DNA from 2 places in the Paraburkholderia sp. RL17-337-BIB-A genome. Region 2 is predicted to be linked to the other one. Evidence: riboswitches for the same ligand, from Rfam matches in the RefSeq annotation. Region 2 holds a riboswitch; the other holds the start of a gene.
What was found. Region 2 has a riboswitch for cobalamin ahead of cobA (uroporphyrinogen-III C-methyltransferase). Riboswitches for the same ligand answer to the same signal wherever they lie in the genome.
Positions count from the first base shown of each region.

Region 1: another riboswitch for cobalamin. It lies ahead of P0D84_RS33985 (TonB-dependent receptor domain-containing protein); the one in region 2 lies ahead of cobA (uroporphyrinogen-III C-methyltransferase).

Region 1 covers NZ_JARESY010000002.1:2,975,931-2,983,084, forward strand. The annotation lists gene P0D84_RS33970 (RHS repeat-associated core domain-containing protein) at 1-927, shown strand, start outside; gene P0D84_RS33975 (hypothetical protein) at 1,221-1,448, opposite strand; partial or broken gene P0D84_RS33980 (RHS repeat-associated core domain-containing protein) at 1,527-1,643, shown strand; cobalamin riboswitch at 1,839-2,036, shown strand; gene P0D84_RS33985 (TonB-dependent receptor domain-containing protein) at 2,184-4,103, shown strand; gene P0D84_RS33990 (SRPBCC family protein) at 4,289-4,735, shown strand; gene P0D84_RS33995 (LacI family DNA-binding transcriptional regulator) at 4,882-5,919, shown strand; gene P0D84_RS34000 (dioxygenase family protein) at 6,420-7,154, shown strand, end outside.
Region 2 covers NZ_JARESY010000002.1:2,293,435-2,300,588, forward strand. The annotation lists gene cobN (cobaltochelatase subunit CobN) at 1-2,716, opposite strand, end outside; gene cobW (cobalamin biosynthesis protein CobW) at 2,723-3,823, opposite strand; cobalamin riboswitch at 3,890-4,169, opposite strand; cobalamin riboswitch at 4,249-4,476, shown strand; gene cobA (uroporphyrinogen-III C-methyltransferase) at 4,701-5,540, shown strand; gene P0D84_RS30965 (cobalamin biosynthesis protein) at 5,537-6,076, shown strand; gene cobO (cob(I)yrinic acid a,c-diamide adenosyltransferase) at 6,085-6,687, shown strand; gene P0D84_RS30975 (cobyrinic acid a,c-diamide synthase CobB) at 6,772-7,154, shown strand, end outside.

The DNA of each region.
Region 1 (7,154 bases), 680 kb from region 2:
CGGCTGGTGCGTGAGGATCCGAACGATCCATATTCGTTGCCTGTCGCGCAGCGCATGCATACGCTGGCTGAAGAGCATCAATGGCAGGCCGCATCGATTTATCTGTATGAAGCGGGTTCGTTTGTGCCGCTTGCGCGGCTTGATGAAACGATAGTTGAACATGCGCATCTGGCGACTGGGACCGACGGGCGCTATGTCCAAATGCCGGCGGTGACGCGACATGTCACGGTGTTTTATCAGAATGACCATTTGGGCACGCCGCAGGAGCTTACGGATGAGTCGGGGAAGGTGGTGTGGCTCGCGCGGTTTAAGGCGTGGGGGGGATGGAAGGATACTTGGAGGGAGAAGCCGGATCCGGTGGGGGGTGGTAATGCGCTGTGTTTTCAGGGGCAGTATCATGATGAAGAGACAGGGTTGCACTACAATTGCAACCGCTACTATGATCCGGCGACCGGCCGGTTCATCAGCAAGGATCCGATCGGGTTACAGGGCGGACTCAACGCGCATCAATATGCGCCCAATCCGCTTACATGGGTTGACCCGCTCGGATTGACAGGGGACGACGTATATCGAGCGATGAAAACCGGAAGCGATGGTTTCCCTATTGCTGAGCCTACGGCGCGTGGACTTGGTGCGCGTCCTGGTGTCGATATTCCTGTCGGCTCGGATGGGATGGTTCACCCAGCCACGGGAGGAATTTCGGTTGCGCCGGGATCAGCGGCTAACCTTCCGCCTCATAGGCGTCCGGCAAGTATGGGCGGCACTGGAAAGGACTGCGCATGCATGCTGAACACGGCGAATCTTCCAAATACCCTCAAGTACGTTCAGGATAGTGCCAACCATGGGACGATCCAGCCGAGTACAAGCATGTCCTTGTCTGACTATCAGGCGGCCCTTGCCTCAACTCGTGACAAATGGGTGAAGTAATGAATGCCGAACTGGATAGCGTGCTAGATAGAGAGCTGCGTGATGCATTGGAGAGGAATTGCGACGTCAATTTACTACGAGCGATTCTTGTGAAATACCGGGAGAAGAATTTTAGTTCGGGATCCGTGTATAGGCTTCTCGACTCCTTGAGGATTGGCGCAACGGAAGACATTGAAGACAGAGTTCTGGAGTTGATGGATATTGTGTCTGGATTCTGTTCTCCCGATATGCGAGTGTGGTAACAACGAAGGGCCGCGATTGCGGCCCTTTGCATGTCTATCCGGTGGTAATGGTCAGTAGCGGGTTATCTGCGCCTGCGCGCGCCATACCTTGCGCAGTTCATCATTGGTGGCCTTGCGCTCAATGGTCCGTTGTGCGCGCCCACGCGCCCTGGCGGCCTCATCGTATTCCGGGGTCACCGTGAGGCTTTGCCGGATGTAGTCAACCGAGACATAGACGCGCTGGCCAGCCTTGAAGAACTTCTCCGCGCCTAGCCACCGGTCGATGTGTTCCCAGGGCATGAAGGGCTGCTGCGGTTGCGTGACTGTTGCAGTCGATGGCGCGTCGGGCGCATCGCGTAGCGTCGTGCTTATGCATAAACGGCGCTGCACTACGACCGGTATCGGTACTATGATCCGACGACGGAGCGGTTCATCAGCAAGGACTCGATAGGGCTCGCGGGCGGCATCAAGCTCTATCAATATGCAAACAACCCCGCACTGCGGCCCTCTCGTTTCCATCCGGCAATGCACAGAGTCCATGCCACGAAAACGCCGCATCAAAACCTCACCCAAAAAACCATTCGCCAACCTATATCAACGCATCGCCTGATCCGAACAAGAAAACCACAATCACAGTGACGAACAGCGTACCGCAAACGCCGTAGTAATTGACGTCACCACCACGCATCGCTACCCTTCCGCCTTGATGGTTCCCATCAACCGGGATCAAAAGGGAACGCAGTACGAGCAGCGATGCTCCGAGTCTGCGGCTGTCCCCGCAACTGTAAGCGGCGAGTCCGTGCCATTCATGACCACTGGAGCACCGGGAAGGTCGGCACGTGACGTTGACCCGTGAGCCAGGAGACCTGCCATCAAACCGAGGTCTGCGCAGCCGCATCGGGCGGGGTGTCCCGATGTGCAAGCACCGCCTATGCGGCGCCCGTTGCAACGACAGCCCAAGCCTCAGGATCAGTCATGTCCACCGCCGTTCAAACCGGTTCCCCGCAGGGAACCTTGCGCCGACACGTCGTCGGCATGTATAGCGTTCTCGCCGTGTTGTCAGTCTCCGCATGGCAGGTTGCACAGGCCGCGGACGACACATCGTTGCCACTGCCCGCGCAAGCGTCGGCCGAAACCACGCTGCCGAATATCCTTGTCACCGGCGACACCCAACACCTGCCGCAATCGTTCGACCAACGCTACGCCACGACCCAGGTCCTCACGCGCGCCGATCTCGAGCGTCTGTCCCCGGCCAACCCGAGTATCACGCAAGCGCTCGCCACGCTGCCCGGCGTCACCGTTTCGCAAAACGGCGGCCCCGGCTCCTTCGCTTCAGTCAGCATCCGGGGTTCATCCGGCAGCCAGGTCGCGGTGTTTATCGACGGCATCCGGGTAGGCTCCGCAACCACCGGCCAGGCCGCGTGGGCGGATCTCTCAACCTCCTCGTTCGACCGTGTCGAAGTCATCTCAGGGCCGGCGGCCGCGTCGTTCGGTGCGGCTGCGATGGGCGGCGTCGTGCAACTGTTCACCAATCACGCATCCAATCAGCCGAACCAGACCACGATCTCCGTAGGCGGCGGTTCGAACAAAACCTTCGACACGCAAGTCCGGACCTCCGGCAGTATCCCCTCCACTGGTCCGCTCTCGGCACTGTCCGGCCTGACCTACTCGCTCGGCCTGCACGACTACAACACCGCTGGGATCGATGCGACCCAGCCGTATGCATTCGGTCACGAGGATGGCCGAAACCCGTACCATGCTCAGGACGTGGATGCGCGCCTCGGCTATGCGCGCGACAACTGGTCGCTCTCCACGTTCGCCCTGTACCACACGTCCGATCTTTCGTATGACAGTGGCGGTGGCGACGATCGCCAGCTCGATCATCAGTTGACGACGGGCCTCGCGTTTCACCTGGACATTACGCCGACCACCCAGTTCGACCAGTCGGTGGGCTACGCCACGGACCGCCAGTTCCTCTATGCGAACAATCCCACCATTCCGACCGATGAGATCGACTCGACGCGTTTCAGCACGTCAACCTCGTTGACCCATCAGGAAAAGGCGCTGACGTTGTTCGATCTACCGCTGTCCGGAGAGACGAAGCTCGCCTACGACTTCAGCCGCGAGCAAGCTTTCCTGCCGGTCGATATCCCTCAGGGCGTGCCGACGCGCAACGATTCAGCGGTCTCACTCCATCAGTCAGTCACGCTCGGTGCCCTGACGGTGTTCCTTGCGGGCCGTCACGAGATTATTCAGGGCCGTTCGGTCAATACCGGCAATGTCGCCGTGGCCTATGCGATCACCCCGGTGTATACGGCGCGGCTTTCGTATGGCAATGCATTCCGCCTGCCGACCTTCAACGACCTGTACTACCCAGGCTTTGCGAACCCGAACCTGTTGCCCGAGCGCAGCGACACGATCGAGGCGGCGCTGGACGCAACCACCTCGTTCGGCACCTTCACGGCCGCCGTTTATGACACCCGCGTCCATGACCTCATCTCGTACAACTCCGCGACGTTTCTGCCCGTGAATATTGGACGGGCGCACATCCAGGGCATCGATCTGTCGTACAAGGGCACGCTCGGCAAATCGACGCCTGTCAGCCTCGCGATCGGCCTGCTGAATCCGCAGGACGTGACCGACCAGACGTGGCTTAACCGCCGCCCGCGCCAGACGGCCAGTCTGAGCGTCGATCACACGTGGGACGAGTTCCATCTTCACGCGCTCAGCACCGGCGTCTCGCTGCTTTATGGGGGATCGACCTTCGACGACCAGCTCAACTCGATCTATCTGCCGTCGTACACAACGGTCGCTTTGCGTGCTGCTTATAAGGTCAATTCGCATCTGACCGTGTCGGCGAATCTGTCGAATCTGTTTAATCGACAGTACGTCACTGCATATGGGTACAACACTTTGGGACGTACGGCGTTTGGCAAGCTGGCTTATACGTTCTAAGCGGCAAATGGCCCTCCCGGTGGCATGAACGGCTGGGAGGGCGCCGGTTCCGGTCCACACTCTGAACCGATCGATGGACCATCGCCTGCCCAGGGTTTTTCCTGGTCTCAACCTATGTCGATATCCGGATCATCGAATCGTCGTAGGAGTATGTCCAACTTCTCCAAGTGAAAGGCGAACACACCATGACTACCGGAACCGTCAATCTCCATCGCGTCTTGCGCGCTACGCCCGAACGCATCTATCGGGCCTTCCTCGAACCCGACGCGATAGCGAAGTGGCTGCCGCCCTATGGCTTCACCTGTCAGGTCCATCACCTGGAGGCCCGCGTGGGCGGCACTCACAAGATGTCCTTCCGCAATTTCACCACCGGCAACGGCCACTCGTTCGGCGGCGAGTATGTCGAACTGGTGCCGTTCGAGAAAATCCGCTACACGGACCGATTCGACGATACGAACCTGCCTGGCGAGATGCACGTCACCGTTTCATTGCGGCAGGTGGTCTGCGGGACCGAGGTCACCATCACGCAGGCGGGCGTGCCCGAGGTCATTCCTGTGGAGATGTGCTACCTCGGCTGGCAGGAGTCGCTTGCTCAGCTGGCTAAACTGGTTGAGCCCGAGATTCCGGATTGACTGACGGCGCGGGCATGGGGATGCGGTCTGTTGTTCGGGGTGACGCCCGTGTGTTGATGTAGCCCACGCGTCGCAACATTCGATCGCTGGCGAATTGCAACGGGCTAAAATAGGGCGTTGCCCTTTTCGCACAGACGTGCCCGTCCATGACGATCAAGAGACGCTCGACAATAAGCGAGCTTGCGGAATTAGCCGGTGTTCATGCGTCCACCGTGTCCCGCGTGATGAACCCGGCCACGCGCCACCTGATCGGCGCCGAAGTCACAGACCGTGTGCTCAAGGCCGCCCAGAAGCTCAACTACTCGCCTAACCGGATTGCGGCCACCTTGCGAACCAGCCGCTCGGGCACCATCGGGGTCATCCTGCCGGACATCACCAACCCGATCTTTCCGCCCATCTGCCGCGGTATCGAGGACGAGCTCGCCAAGCGAGGCATGCTGCCGTTGATCGCGAATGCGGCGGGCACGATGGAGCGCAAGCGCTTCGTCGTCGATCAGATGGTGGGCCGGCGCGTCGACGGACTGATTCTCGCCACCGCCGAGCGAAACGACCCAGTGCTCATGCATTGCCTGGAGGAAGGACTTCCGGTCGTCGTCGTCAACCGCAGCGACGATAGCGGCCGCGTGTCCTGCGTGGTCGGCGACAGCCACCTGGCAATGCGGCTGGCCGTCGCTCATCTGACCCAGCTTGGGCACAGCCACATCGCCCACGTTGGCGGCCCCATCGAGCTGTCTACCGGTTTCCAGCGCAAGCAGGGGTTTCTCGACGCGCTCAAGGAAAACAGCCTGAAACTGAGTGCGTGCCCTGTCGTGCAAAGCGACGCTTATTCACGTCCGGCAGGCAAGGCCGCTTGCAGCGCGCTGCTGGAAAAGCGCAAGAAAATCACGGCGATCGTCGCGGGCAACGATCTGATCGCGCTCGGCTGCTACGACGCGCTGCACGCGGCGGGGTTGCGCTGTCCGGACGATGTTTCGGTGATTGGTCACAACGACATGCCCCTGATGGATTCGGTCGCGCCCGCCATGACCACCATTCATCTGCCCTTGTACGAGATGGGCGCGAGGGCTGCCGCATTGATCATCGACACCTTGCAGGGAAGCGGCAAGGGGAACGTCAACGTCGTTTTGCGGCCCGAACTGATGATCCGCGAGTCGACCGCGGCGCCCTCGCCGACGCGCGTGTAAAGCGCGCCCGTTCGCACGGTCTGGCACCGAGGTCCCGGCTGCATTGGTAGCGGTCAGGTTACGCGTATTCGAAGTGTGTCTCCTTGCCGCGAAAGTCACCCCGCGTCTCGTCCATGGTCACGACATGTGCGTTCTTGATCAGTGTGTAAGCCATTAGTACTCTCTTCCCGTCTGCAGATGACGGTACCGCTTCAACGAACGACCGGCGCGCGGCACCATGAATTTACCCCTTCAAACGCTATTCATTGACGCAATCGATTGCGCAAATGTACGCTTGCCGCCAAATCCCAAAACCAAGTGTTTACCCATATCCGAATTCTTGTCATAAGGCGCAAGACACTTTTTACTCTTCAAGTTTACGGGATAGTTCTGACCAAAAACCACCATCGGAGTCCGCCTGCTTGAGAACTCGCTGACACCGAGGGCGCAGGTCGACGCTTGACAGTCGCAAATATGCGTCATAGCATGCAATCGATTGCATGAACGGACGAGAAGTGAACATGAATGAAATAGCTTCACAGGGCATCATCGAAAACGCTGATTCCGTTACCGACATCGTGACAGCGGCGATGGGCAACACGACCAATCCGCGCCTGAAACAGATCCTGCTTGCGTTGGTCAGGCACAGCCACGCGTTTCTCCGGGAGGTTCGTCTTACCGACCAGGAGTTCGAACAAGGACACGCGTTCCTGAAAGAAGTCGGCCTGGCATGCAATGACTTGCATAACGAGGTGGTACTGCTCGCCGACGTCCTCGGAATCTCGACGCTGGTCACCTTGCTGAATAACTCCGCCCCGCAGGAACGTACCTCCGGAGCACTGCTTGGACCGTTTTTCCGGGGTGGCGCGCCACGCTATGAAAACGGCGCGAACATCGCTGCTGGGGGTTCGCCGGGCAAGCCGCTATTCGTCCGGGCAAAAGTGTTGAACGCACGACGCGAACCGGTCGCAGGCGCACAGGTAGACGTCTGGCAGGCTTCGCCGGTCGGTCTCTACGAAAACCAGGATCCGGAGCAGCCGGAGATGAATCTGCGCGGCCAGTTTCAGACTGATGAGCACGGCGAATTCTATTTCCGTAGCGTGCGCCCGGCTGGCTACCCTGTGCCGACGCATGGCCCGGTCGGCCCCCTGCTCGCCGCGCAGCAACGGCATCCCTACCGCCCGGCACACATTCACTTCGTCGTGATCGCCGAGGGCTACGACACGCTCGTCACGCAGGTCTTCGCCGACGATTCC
Region 2 (7,154 bases):
CACGCGGGTAGTCGCCTTTTTCCTGCAAGTGCCGTTCGATCAACTGCTGCGCGGATTTCAACCCGAGCGACCACGCCGCTTGAGTCGGAACCGCGCGCGTATCGACCGAATAGAAGTTGCGGCCGGTGGGCAGCACGTCGGGACGTCCACGCGACGGCGAACCGCTCGGCCCCGGGGGCACGAAACGCCCTTCGAGACCGCGCTTCAGATGCAGCATTTCCTGCGGACCGCAGGCGTCGAGCCGCGGCAGCACGTCGTTGCGCAGGCGTTCGATCACGCGTTCGGCCTGCGGCAAGGCCCCGCTCGCGGGCATCGCATCGGACGTTTCATCACCACACACACCGCGCAACATCTCGGCCGCCAACAGTTCCAGACGCTCGCGTGCATCGCCACAGTGCCGCCAGGGCGCATCGCTCACACGCTGCAATACCGCCGGACGAGGACCGTCCCAAACAGCGGCCCAATCCACCGACAGCGGATCGAACAGATGATCCATCTGCAGATCGCGCGCCAATGCATCGATCAAACCGGCCTTGGCGCCGTGACCATCGCCAACCGGAAAACGGCCCAGCGCAAGCAACGTATCGCGTCGCTGCACACCCTCAGGCGATTGCCCGAACGTGTGCAAACCATCGCGAATCTGCGCTTCCTTCAATTCACACAGCCAGGCATCGACGCGCGTCAGCAGCACGTCCTCATCGTCCTGACCGGTCGGTTCCGCGAGACTCAGTTCTTCATGCAGCTTATGCTCGACGATGGTCGCGAGAATCGTGCGCCTCAGCAGCTTCGAACGGCGCGGATCGACCATCAGCGCTTCATAGTATTCGTCGACCTGGCGTTCGAGGTCCTGCAATGGCCCATAGCTTTCGGCGCGCGTGAGCGGCGGCATCAGATGATCGATGATGACGGCCTGCGTTCGACGCTTCGCCTGACTGCCTTCACCCGGATCGTTGACGATGAACGGATACAGATGCGGCATCGGCCCGAGGATCAGATCGGGCCAGCAGGCATCGCTCAGCGCGACGCTCTTGCCCGGCAGCCATTCCAGATTGCCGTGCTTGCCGACATGCACGACCGCGTCAATACAGAACTGATGACGCAGCCAGAAGTAGAAAGCCAGATACGCATGCGGCGGCACGAGTTCGGCATCGTGATAGCTCGCGTAATCGCCCTGCTGCCGTGAACGCGACGGCTGAATCCCGACGAACGCATGCCCACAGCGCCAGCCCGCAATCATGAAACGGCCGTGCCGCAACGTCGGATCCTGTTCGGGGGAACCCCAGCGTGCGTTCAGCGCATCGCGCGCTTCACCGGGCAATGCGTTGAAGTACACGAGATAGTCGTCGAGCGCGAAGCTTTGCAACGCGGGCCGCAAGTCACGCACGACCGGATCGTTGGTCACGCCTTCGGTCAGCTTCTTCAACAGCGCGTCGCCGTCGGCGGGCAACTCTGCGAGACGATATCCCTCATCGCGCAACATCGACAGAATGCCGACGACCGAGGCCGGCGTATCGAGCCCCACACCATTGCCGATGCGCCCTTCGCTCATCGGATAGTTGGCGAGAATCAGCGCGAGCTTCTTGTCCGCGTTGTCGAGCGTGCGCAGACGGCACCAGCGGCGGCTCAGTTCGGCCAGAAAGCCGACGCGCTCGAGGTCCGGTCGATAGCGGACTACATCGACCTGGGTGCGCGGACAACGATAGGCGAGGCCCTTGAAGCTGATTGCCCGCGTGATGATGCGGCCGTCCACTTCCGGCAGCGCGATATGCATGGCGATATCGCGCGAATTGAGGCCCTGATTGTCCTTGACCCAATCTTCGCGATTGCCGCCGCTCAGGATCACCTGCATCACCGGCGCGTCGCCGGCGAGCGCAAGCGGCTCGGGGTCGTCGATGGCCGAGGCGGCGAATGCGGTCGTATTCAACACCAGCGAGACATCATGTTGCGCGCACAACTGCTGCACGACGTCGCGGCTCATCGCATCTTTCAGCGAGGTAATCGCGATCGGCAGCGGATTTAAGCCTTGTGCTTCAAGCGCCTCGATCAGCGCGTCGAACACTGCTGTATTGGCCGCTTGCAGATGCGCCTTGTAGAACAGAATCGCGGCAACCGGCGCATCCTCACGCCAGCGCGCCTGCCAGGCGGAAATCGTCGGCGTATCGCGTTCGGGATGGTAGAGCGTCGCGGCAGGCAACGCGCGCGGCGGCGCAGGTTCGCGCCCCCAACCAAACGAGCGGTATGCGATAAAACGCAGGAACGCCTCGGCATTCTGCGGGCCGCCTTCACGCAGATAGCGCCATAGCTGATGACACAGTTCGGCGTCGGCGGTGCTGCGCGCGAGCAGGTTCGGATCCTCCTGCAGATCGCCCGAAAACATCGCGAGCGTCTGCTGCTTGCGTTCGGCGAGCGCGACCACCTGTTCGATGCCGTACGGCCAATACGCCTCGCCGCCGAGATGATCGACCACCACGACACGCGCATGCTGCAACACGTCTTCGACATAGAAATCGACTGAAGCCGGCTGGCGCAAATAGGTGACGTTCGCGAGCCTTATGCTCGGAAAGCCCTCGCCCAGACGAGGCACCACGCTCGCGAGCAGCGACAGCGTGGTATCGGCGGAACTGAGCACCACGATATCGGCGGGCTGCTGATCGATACGGATCACGCCTTGCGTATCGTCGACAAAACCGCCCGGCGTGGTGCGCAGCAGATGCATGGCCGGTTACGCCTGTTGCGGCTGGGTGCTCGCCACGACGCCCAATGCGGCGTCGAACGCCTGTTGCAGCGCGGCCTGGTCGAGGTCTTCACCGATCAGCACGAAGCGGCTTTGCTGGCCCTCGCCCGCTTCTCCGGCTTGCCAGCGGCGGTCGAAGTAACTATCGAAACGACGGCCCACGCCCTGGATCACCAGACGCATTGCCGCACCCGGCAATGCCGCAAATCCTTTCACGCGGTAAATCGTGTTGGTTTCGACGAGTCCGTGCAACGCCGCGATCACGGCCTCGCGCGACGAAACATTCGCGTGGACGACCACCGAATCGAATTCGTCATGGTGATGATCGGCGTCGTCAGCCGAACCATGGTGATCGTGGCGCAGGTGAATCGTTTCCTCCGAGGCCGCTTCGAGGCCCAGCAACGTATGCAGATCGAGCTGGCCCATCTGTGCGCGCACGATCTTCACTTGCGGCGGAATTTCGTCACGGATGAGGGCTTCAACAGAAGCTTGATGCGATTCGTCGAGCAGATCGGTTTTGTTCAGAATCACCAGATCGGCCGCCGACAATTGATCTTCGAACAATTCGTGCAACGGCGATTCGTGATCGAGATTCGGATCGGCCTTGCGTTGCGCATCCACCGCGACCGGATTGTCGGCGAACTGGCCGCGCGCCGCGGCCGGGCCGTCAACCACGGTGACGACCGCGTCGACAGTAAAGCTATTCTTGATCTGCGGCCAGTTGAACGCCTGCACCAGCGGCTTCGGCAACGCGAGACCGGAGGTTTCGATCAGCACGTGATCGATCTGCTCGCGGCGCTCCACCAGCTTTTCCATCACCGGAAAAAACTCTTCCTGCACGGTGCAGCACAGACAGCCATTCGCGAGTTCATACAGTTGCCCTTCGGTCTCGACGCCGTTGTCATCGCAACCGATCCCGCAACCCTTGAGGATTTCCCCGTCGATGCCGAGTTCGCCGAACTCGTTGACGATCACCGCGATGCGCTTGCCGCCCGCATGCTGAAGAATGTGCCGCAGCAGCGTGGTCTTGCCGCTGCCGAGAAAGCCCGTGACGATCGTGACGGGGATCTTGCGCATCTGAGTTTGCATCGTGAGGTTATCCGTAGGAGCTGCGCGGCACGCCGGCGCGGAACGCGCCACCGCATCCCCGCAGTGGACGTTCTTCGTATTCTGGCCGGTATCCGGGCTGACGAAAGCGCCGCTTCCCCTTCCCGGGCGAGTGGTTTCTCGCCCAGTGGTCATATGCCGACGCGGCCTTGCGCGTGGACATCGAAGCCGGCTCCGCGGCGCCAGGCAATCAACCTGGAACCGCTTTTCGCTTACCGTTGCGGGGGCAGCACAGGTTGACCCGATCCGTTGCAGGTGGGCACCCTGTTTCCCGTTTAACTGCATGCGCACGAGCGCGCATGCGAGCACCAAAGTGCGTGCGAGTTTAGGCGCGCGGCTCCGTGCCGTCAAGGAAACGCGGGCGCCGGCAGGGCCTTTCCGCAGTGCCGGCGCGGCCTGCCGTGTGCTATCGTATGCGCGCGTTTGGTGCCCGCACATGCGTTCGCATGTGCAGTTAAACGGGAAACAGGCCGCGCTCGCCGCGCTCAACCTGTGCTGTCCCCGCAACGGTAAGCGACCTGCGGTGCATTTGCATCGCGCATGCGTTTTTGATGCCACTGTCTGACGAATCCTGACGGGAAGGCAAAACGCATGAGGCCGTCAGCCCGGATACCGGCCAGACGCGGAGGCAGTGAATGTCACGCTGCCGGCCGCCGGAATCCGCGAGGGACGGAATTGAAGGCGCTGAAGCACGACATGGCGCGGCCGTTGACGTTTTCCTGTGGGAAACGCGGCGAGTGGCGTTTTTTGTCGCGCGTAATCCGTAGCACCGCATGACCTCAATTTCCGCCGCCTCCGGCCTCATCAAGCCTCAACCGCTCCCGCTTGTCACGACATGGCGTGCGCCATGCACGCGGCGATGAGCCGCGCCTGGCTGATCGGCGCCGGCCCCGGCGACGTCGAACTGATGACGCTCAAGGCGACCCGCGCTCTCGCGCAAGCCGATGTGATACTGGTCGACGATCTGGTGAATCCCGACGTGCTGCAATTCGCGCGCGCGAACGCGCTGGTCGTGTATGTCGGCAAACGTGGCGGGCATCCGTCGACGCCGCAGGCCGGCATCGTCGCGCAGATGCTCGAGCACCTGCAGGCCGGGCGCAGCGTCGCGCGTTTGAAGGGTGGCGATCCGTTCGTGTTCGGCCGTGGCGGCGAGGAACAGCAGGCGTTGCACGCGGCGGGTATTGAAGTGGACGTGATCAACGGCATCACCGCCGGGATTGCAGCGCCCGCGGCGATCGGGATTCCGGTCACGCATCGCGATCACGCGCAAGGCGTGGTGTTCGTCACCGGACACGGCGCCGGCAGCGGCGAGCCGGACTGGGCCGCGCTCGTCGCCACCCGGATGACGCTGGTGATTTACATGGGCATGCGGCGGCTGAACGATATCGTCGGCGCGTTGCTCGCGGCCGGCATGAGTGCCGATACGGCGTGTGCGGCGATCGAATCGGCCACGCGTCCCGAGCAACGGCACGTGCTCGCACGGCTCGGCGAGTTCGCGGATGCGGTGTCGCACGCCGGGCTGGGGTCGCCGGCGATCGTGGTGATGGGTGGCGTGGCGTCGTTGGCTTTGGCGCGGGATGCTGTGAATGCGGGTGCGGTGAAAGCGGATGCGGTGAAAGCGATGGGTGCGACAAACACGGCGAACTCTGCCGGAGCGACGGACGCTTCGGACGCTTCGGACGCTTCGGACGCGCAATGAAAACACTAACCGTCGGCATCGGTTGTCGCTTGCATAGCTCGGCCGAGCAGATCGAAGCGGCTGTGCGTGCCACACTCGGCTCGCATGCCTTCGATGAAATCAGCACGATTGCCTCGGTCGACACCAAAGCCCACGAAGCCGGTTTACTTGAATTCTGCGCACGTCATGCGTTGCCGCTGAAATTGTTCAGCCGCGAGCAGATTGCGGCGATATCCGTGGACAATCCATCGACGGCCGCACGCGAGCATCTCGGCGTAGACGGCGTCTGCGAGCCGTGCGCCTTGCTCGCCGCGCTGGGGGACCTTCATGTGACCAGCAGCACGCCGCATGCCGCCCATGCATCGGTTGCGTCAGCTGCCTTAGATGCCGCAGTTGCCCCAAATGCGTCACTTGCCCCACTTACCTCCATCGCGCCCGCCCCTCTCACTGCACGCCTGCTCGCGCGCAAAACCGTCCACAACGGCATCACCGTGGCGATAGCATCGACCACCGCGCGCCCCGCGCGCGAACAAACAAACACCGACCCTCACCAATAGGACCTGCCATGAAGACCGACCCCGAATCGCATCAACGCATGACCGAGCGCCGGCGCGAAGGCCACGAGAAAAAGCAGGCCAGCGCCACCGTCGAAAAAGGTCTGCTGATCGTCAACACCGGCACCGGCAAAGGCAAGACCACGGCAGCGTTCGGCATGGCCGTGCGTGTGCTTGGACACGGCATGCGTCTCGGCGTCGTGCAATTCATCAAAGGCGCGCTGCATACCTCGGAGCGCGACTTCCTCGGTGCGATCGCCAATTGCGACTTCGTCACGATGGGCGACGGCTACACCTGGAACACGCAGAATCGCGACGCCGACATCGCCACCGCGCGCAAAGGCTGGAACGAAGCGCGCCGCATGATCGAAAGCGGCGACTATCAGATGGTGATTCTCGACGAACTGAACACGGTGTTGAAGTACGAATACCTGCCGCTCGACGAAGTGCTGTCGGTACTGAATGCGCGGGCGCAGATGCTGCACGTGGTGGTAACCGGCCGCCACGCGCCGGACGCGCTGATCGAAGCCGCCGACCTCGTCACCGAAATGCGCATCGTCAAACACCCATATCGCGAGCAAGGCGTGAAAGCGCAACGCGGCGTGGAGTTCTGAACAATGTCCACGTCCCCCAAGCGTACGTCCTACGGGAAGTCCCCCAAGGGAACATCCTTCGGGGCGGCCGCCAAGGACACTTCCATCGGGACGTGCCCCGCCCTGTTCATTAGCGCGCCGGCGTCGGGCCAAGGCAAGACCACGATCACCGCGGGTCTCGCGCGCTATCACCGGCGGCTCGGGCGACGCGTGCGCGTCTTCAAGACCGGCCCCGACTTTCTCGACCCGATGATTCTGGCGCGTGCCAGCGGCGCGCCGGTCCTGTCGCTCGATCTGTGGATGGTGGGCGAGTCGGCCTGCCGAAACCTGCTCGCGCAGGCGGCGGCCGAAGCGGACCTGATCCTGATCGAAGGCGTGATGGGTCTGTTCGACGGCACGCCGAGCAGCGCCGACCTGGCAACCACGTTCGGCGTGCCGGTCCTCGCGGTGATTTCGGCGAAAGCGATGGCGCAGACCTTCGGCGCGGT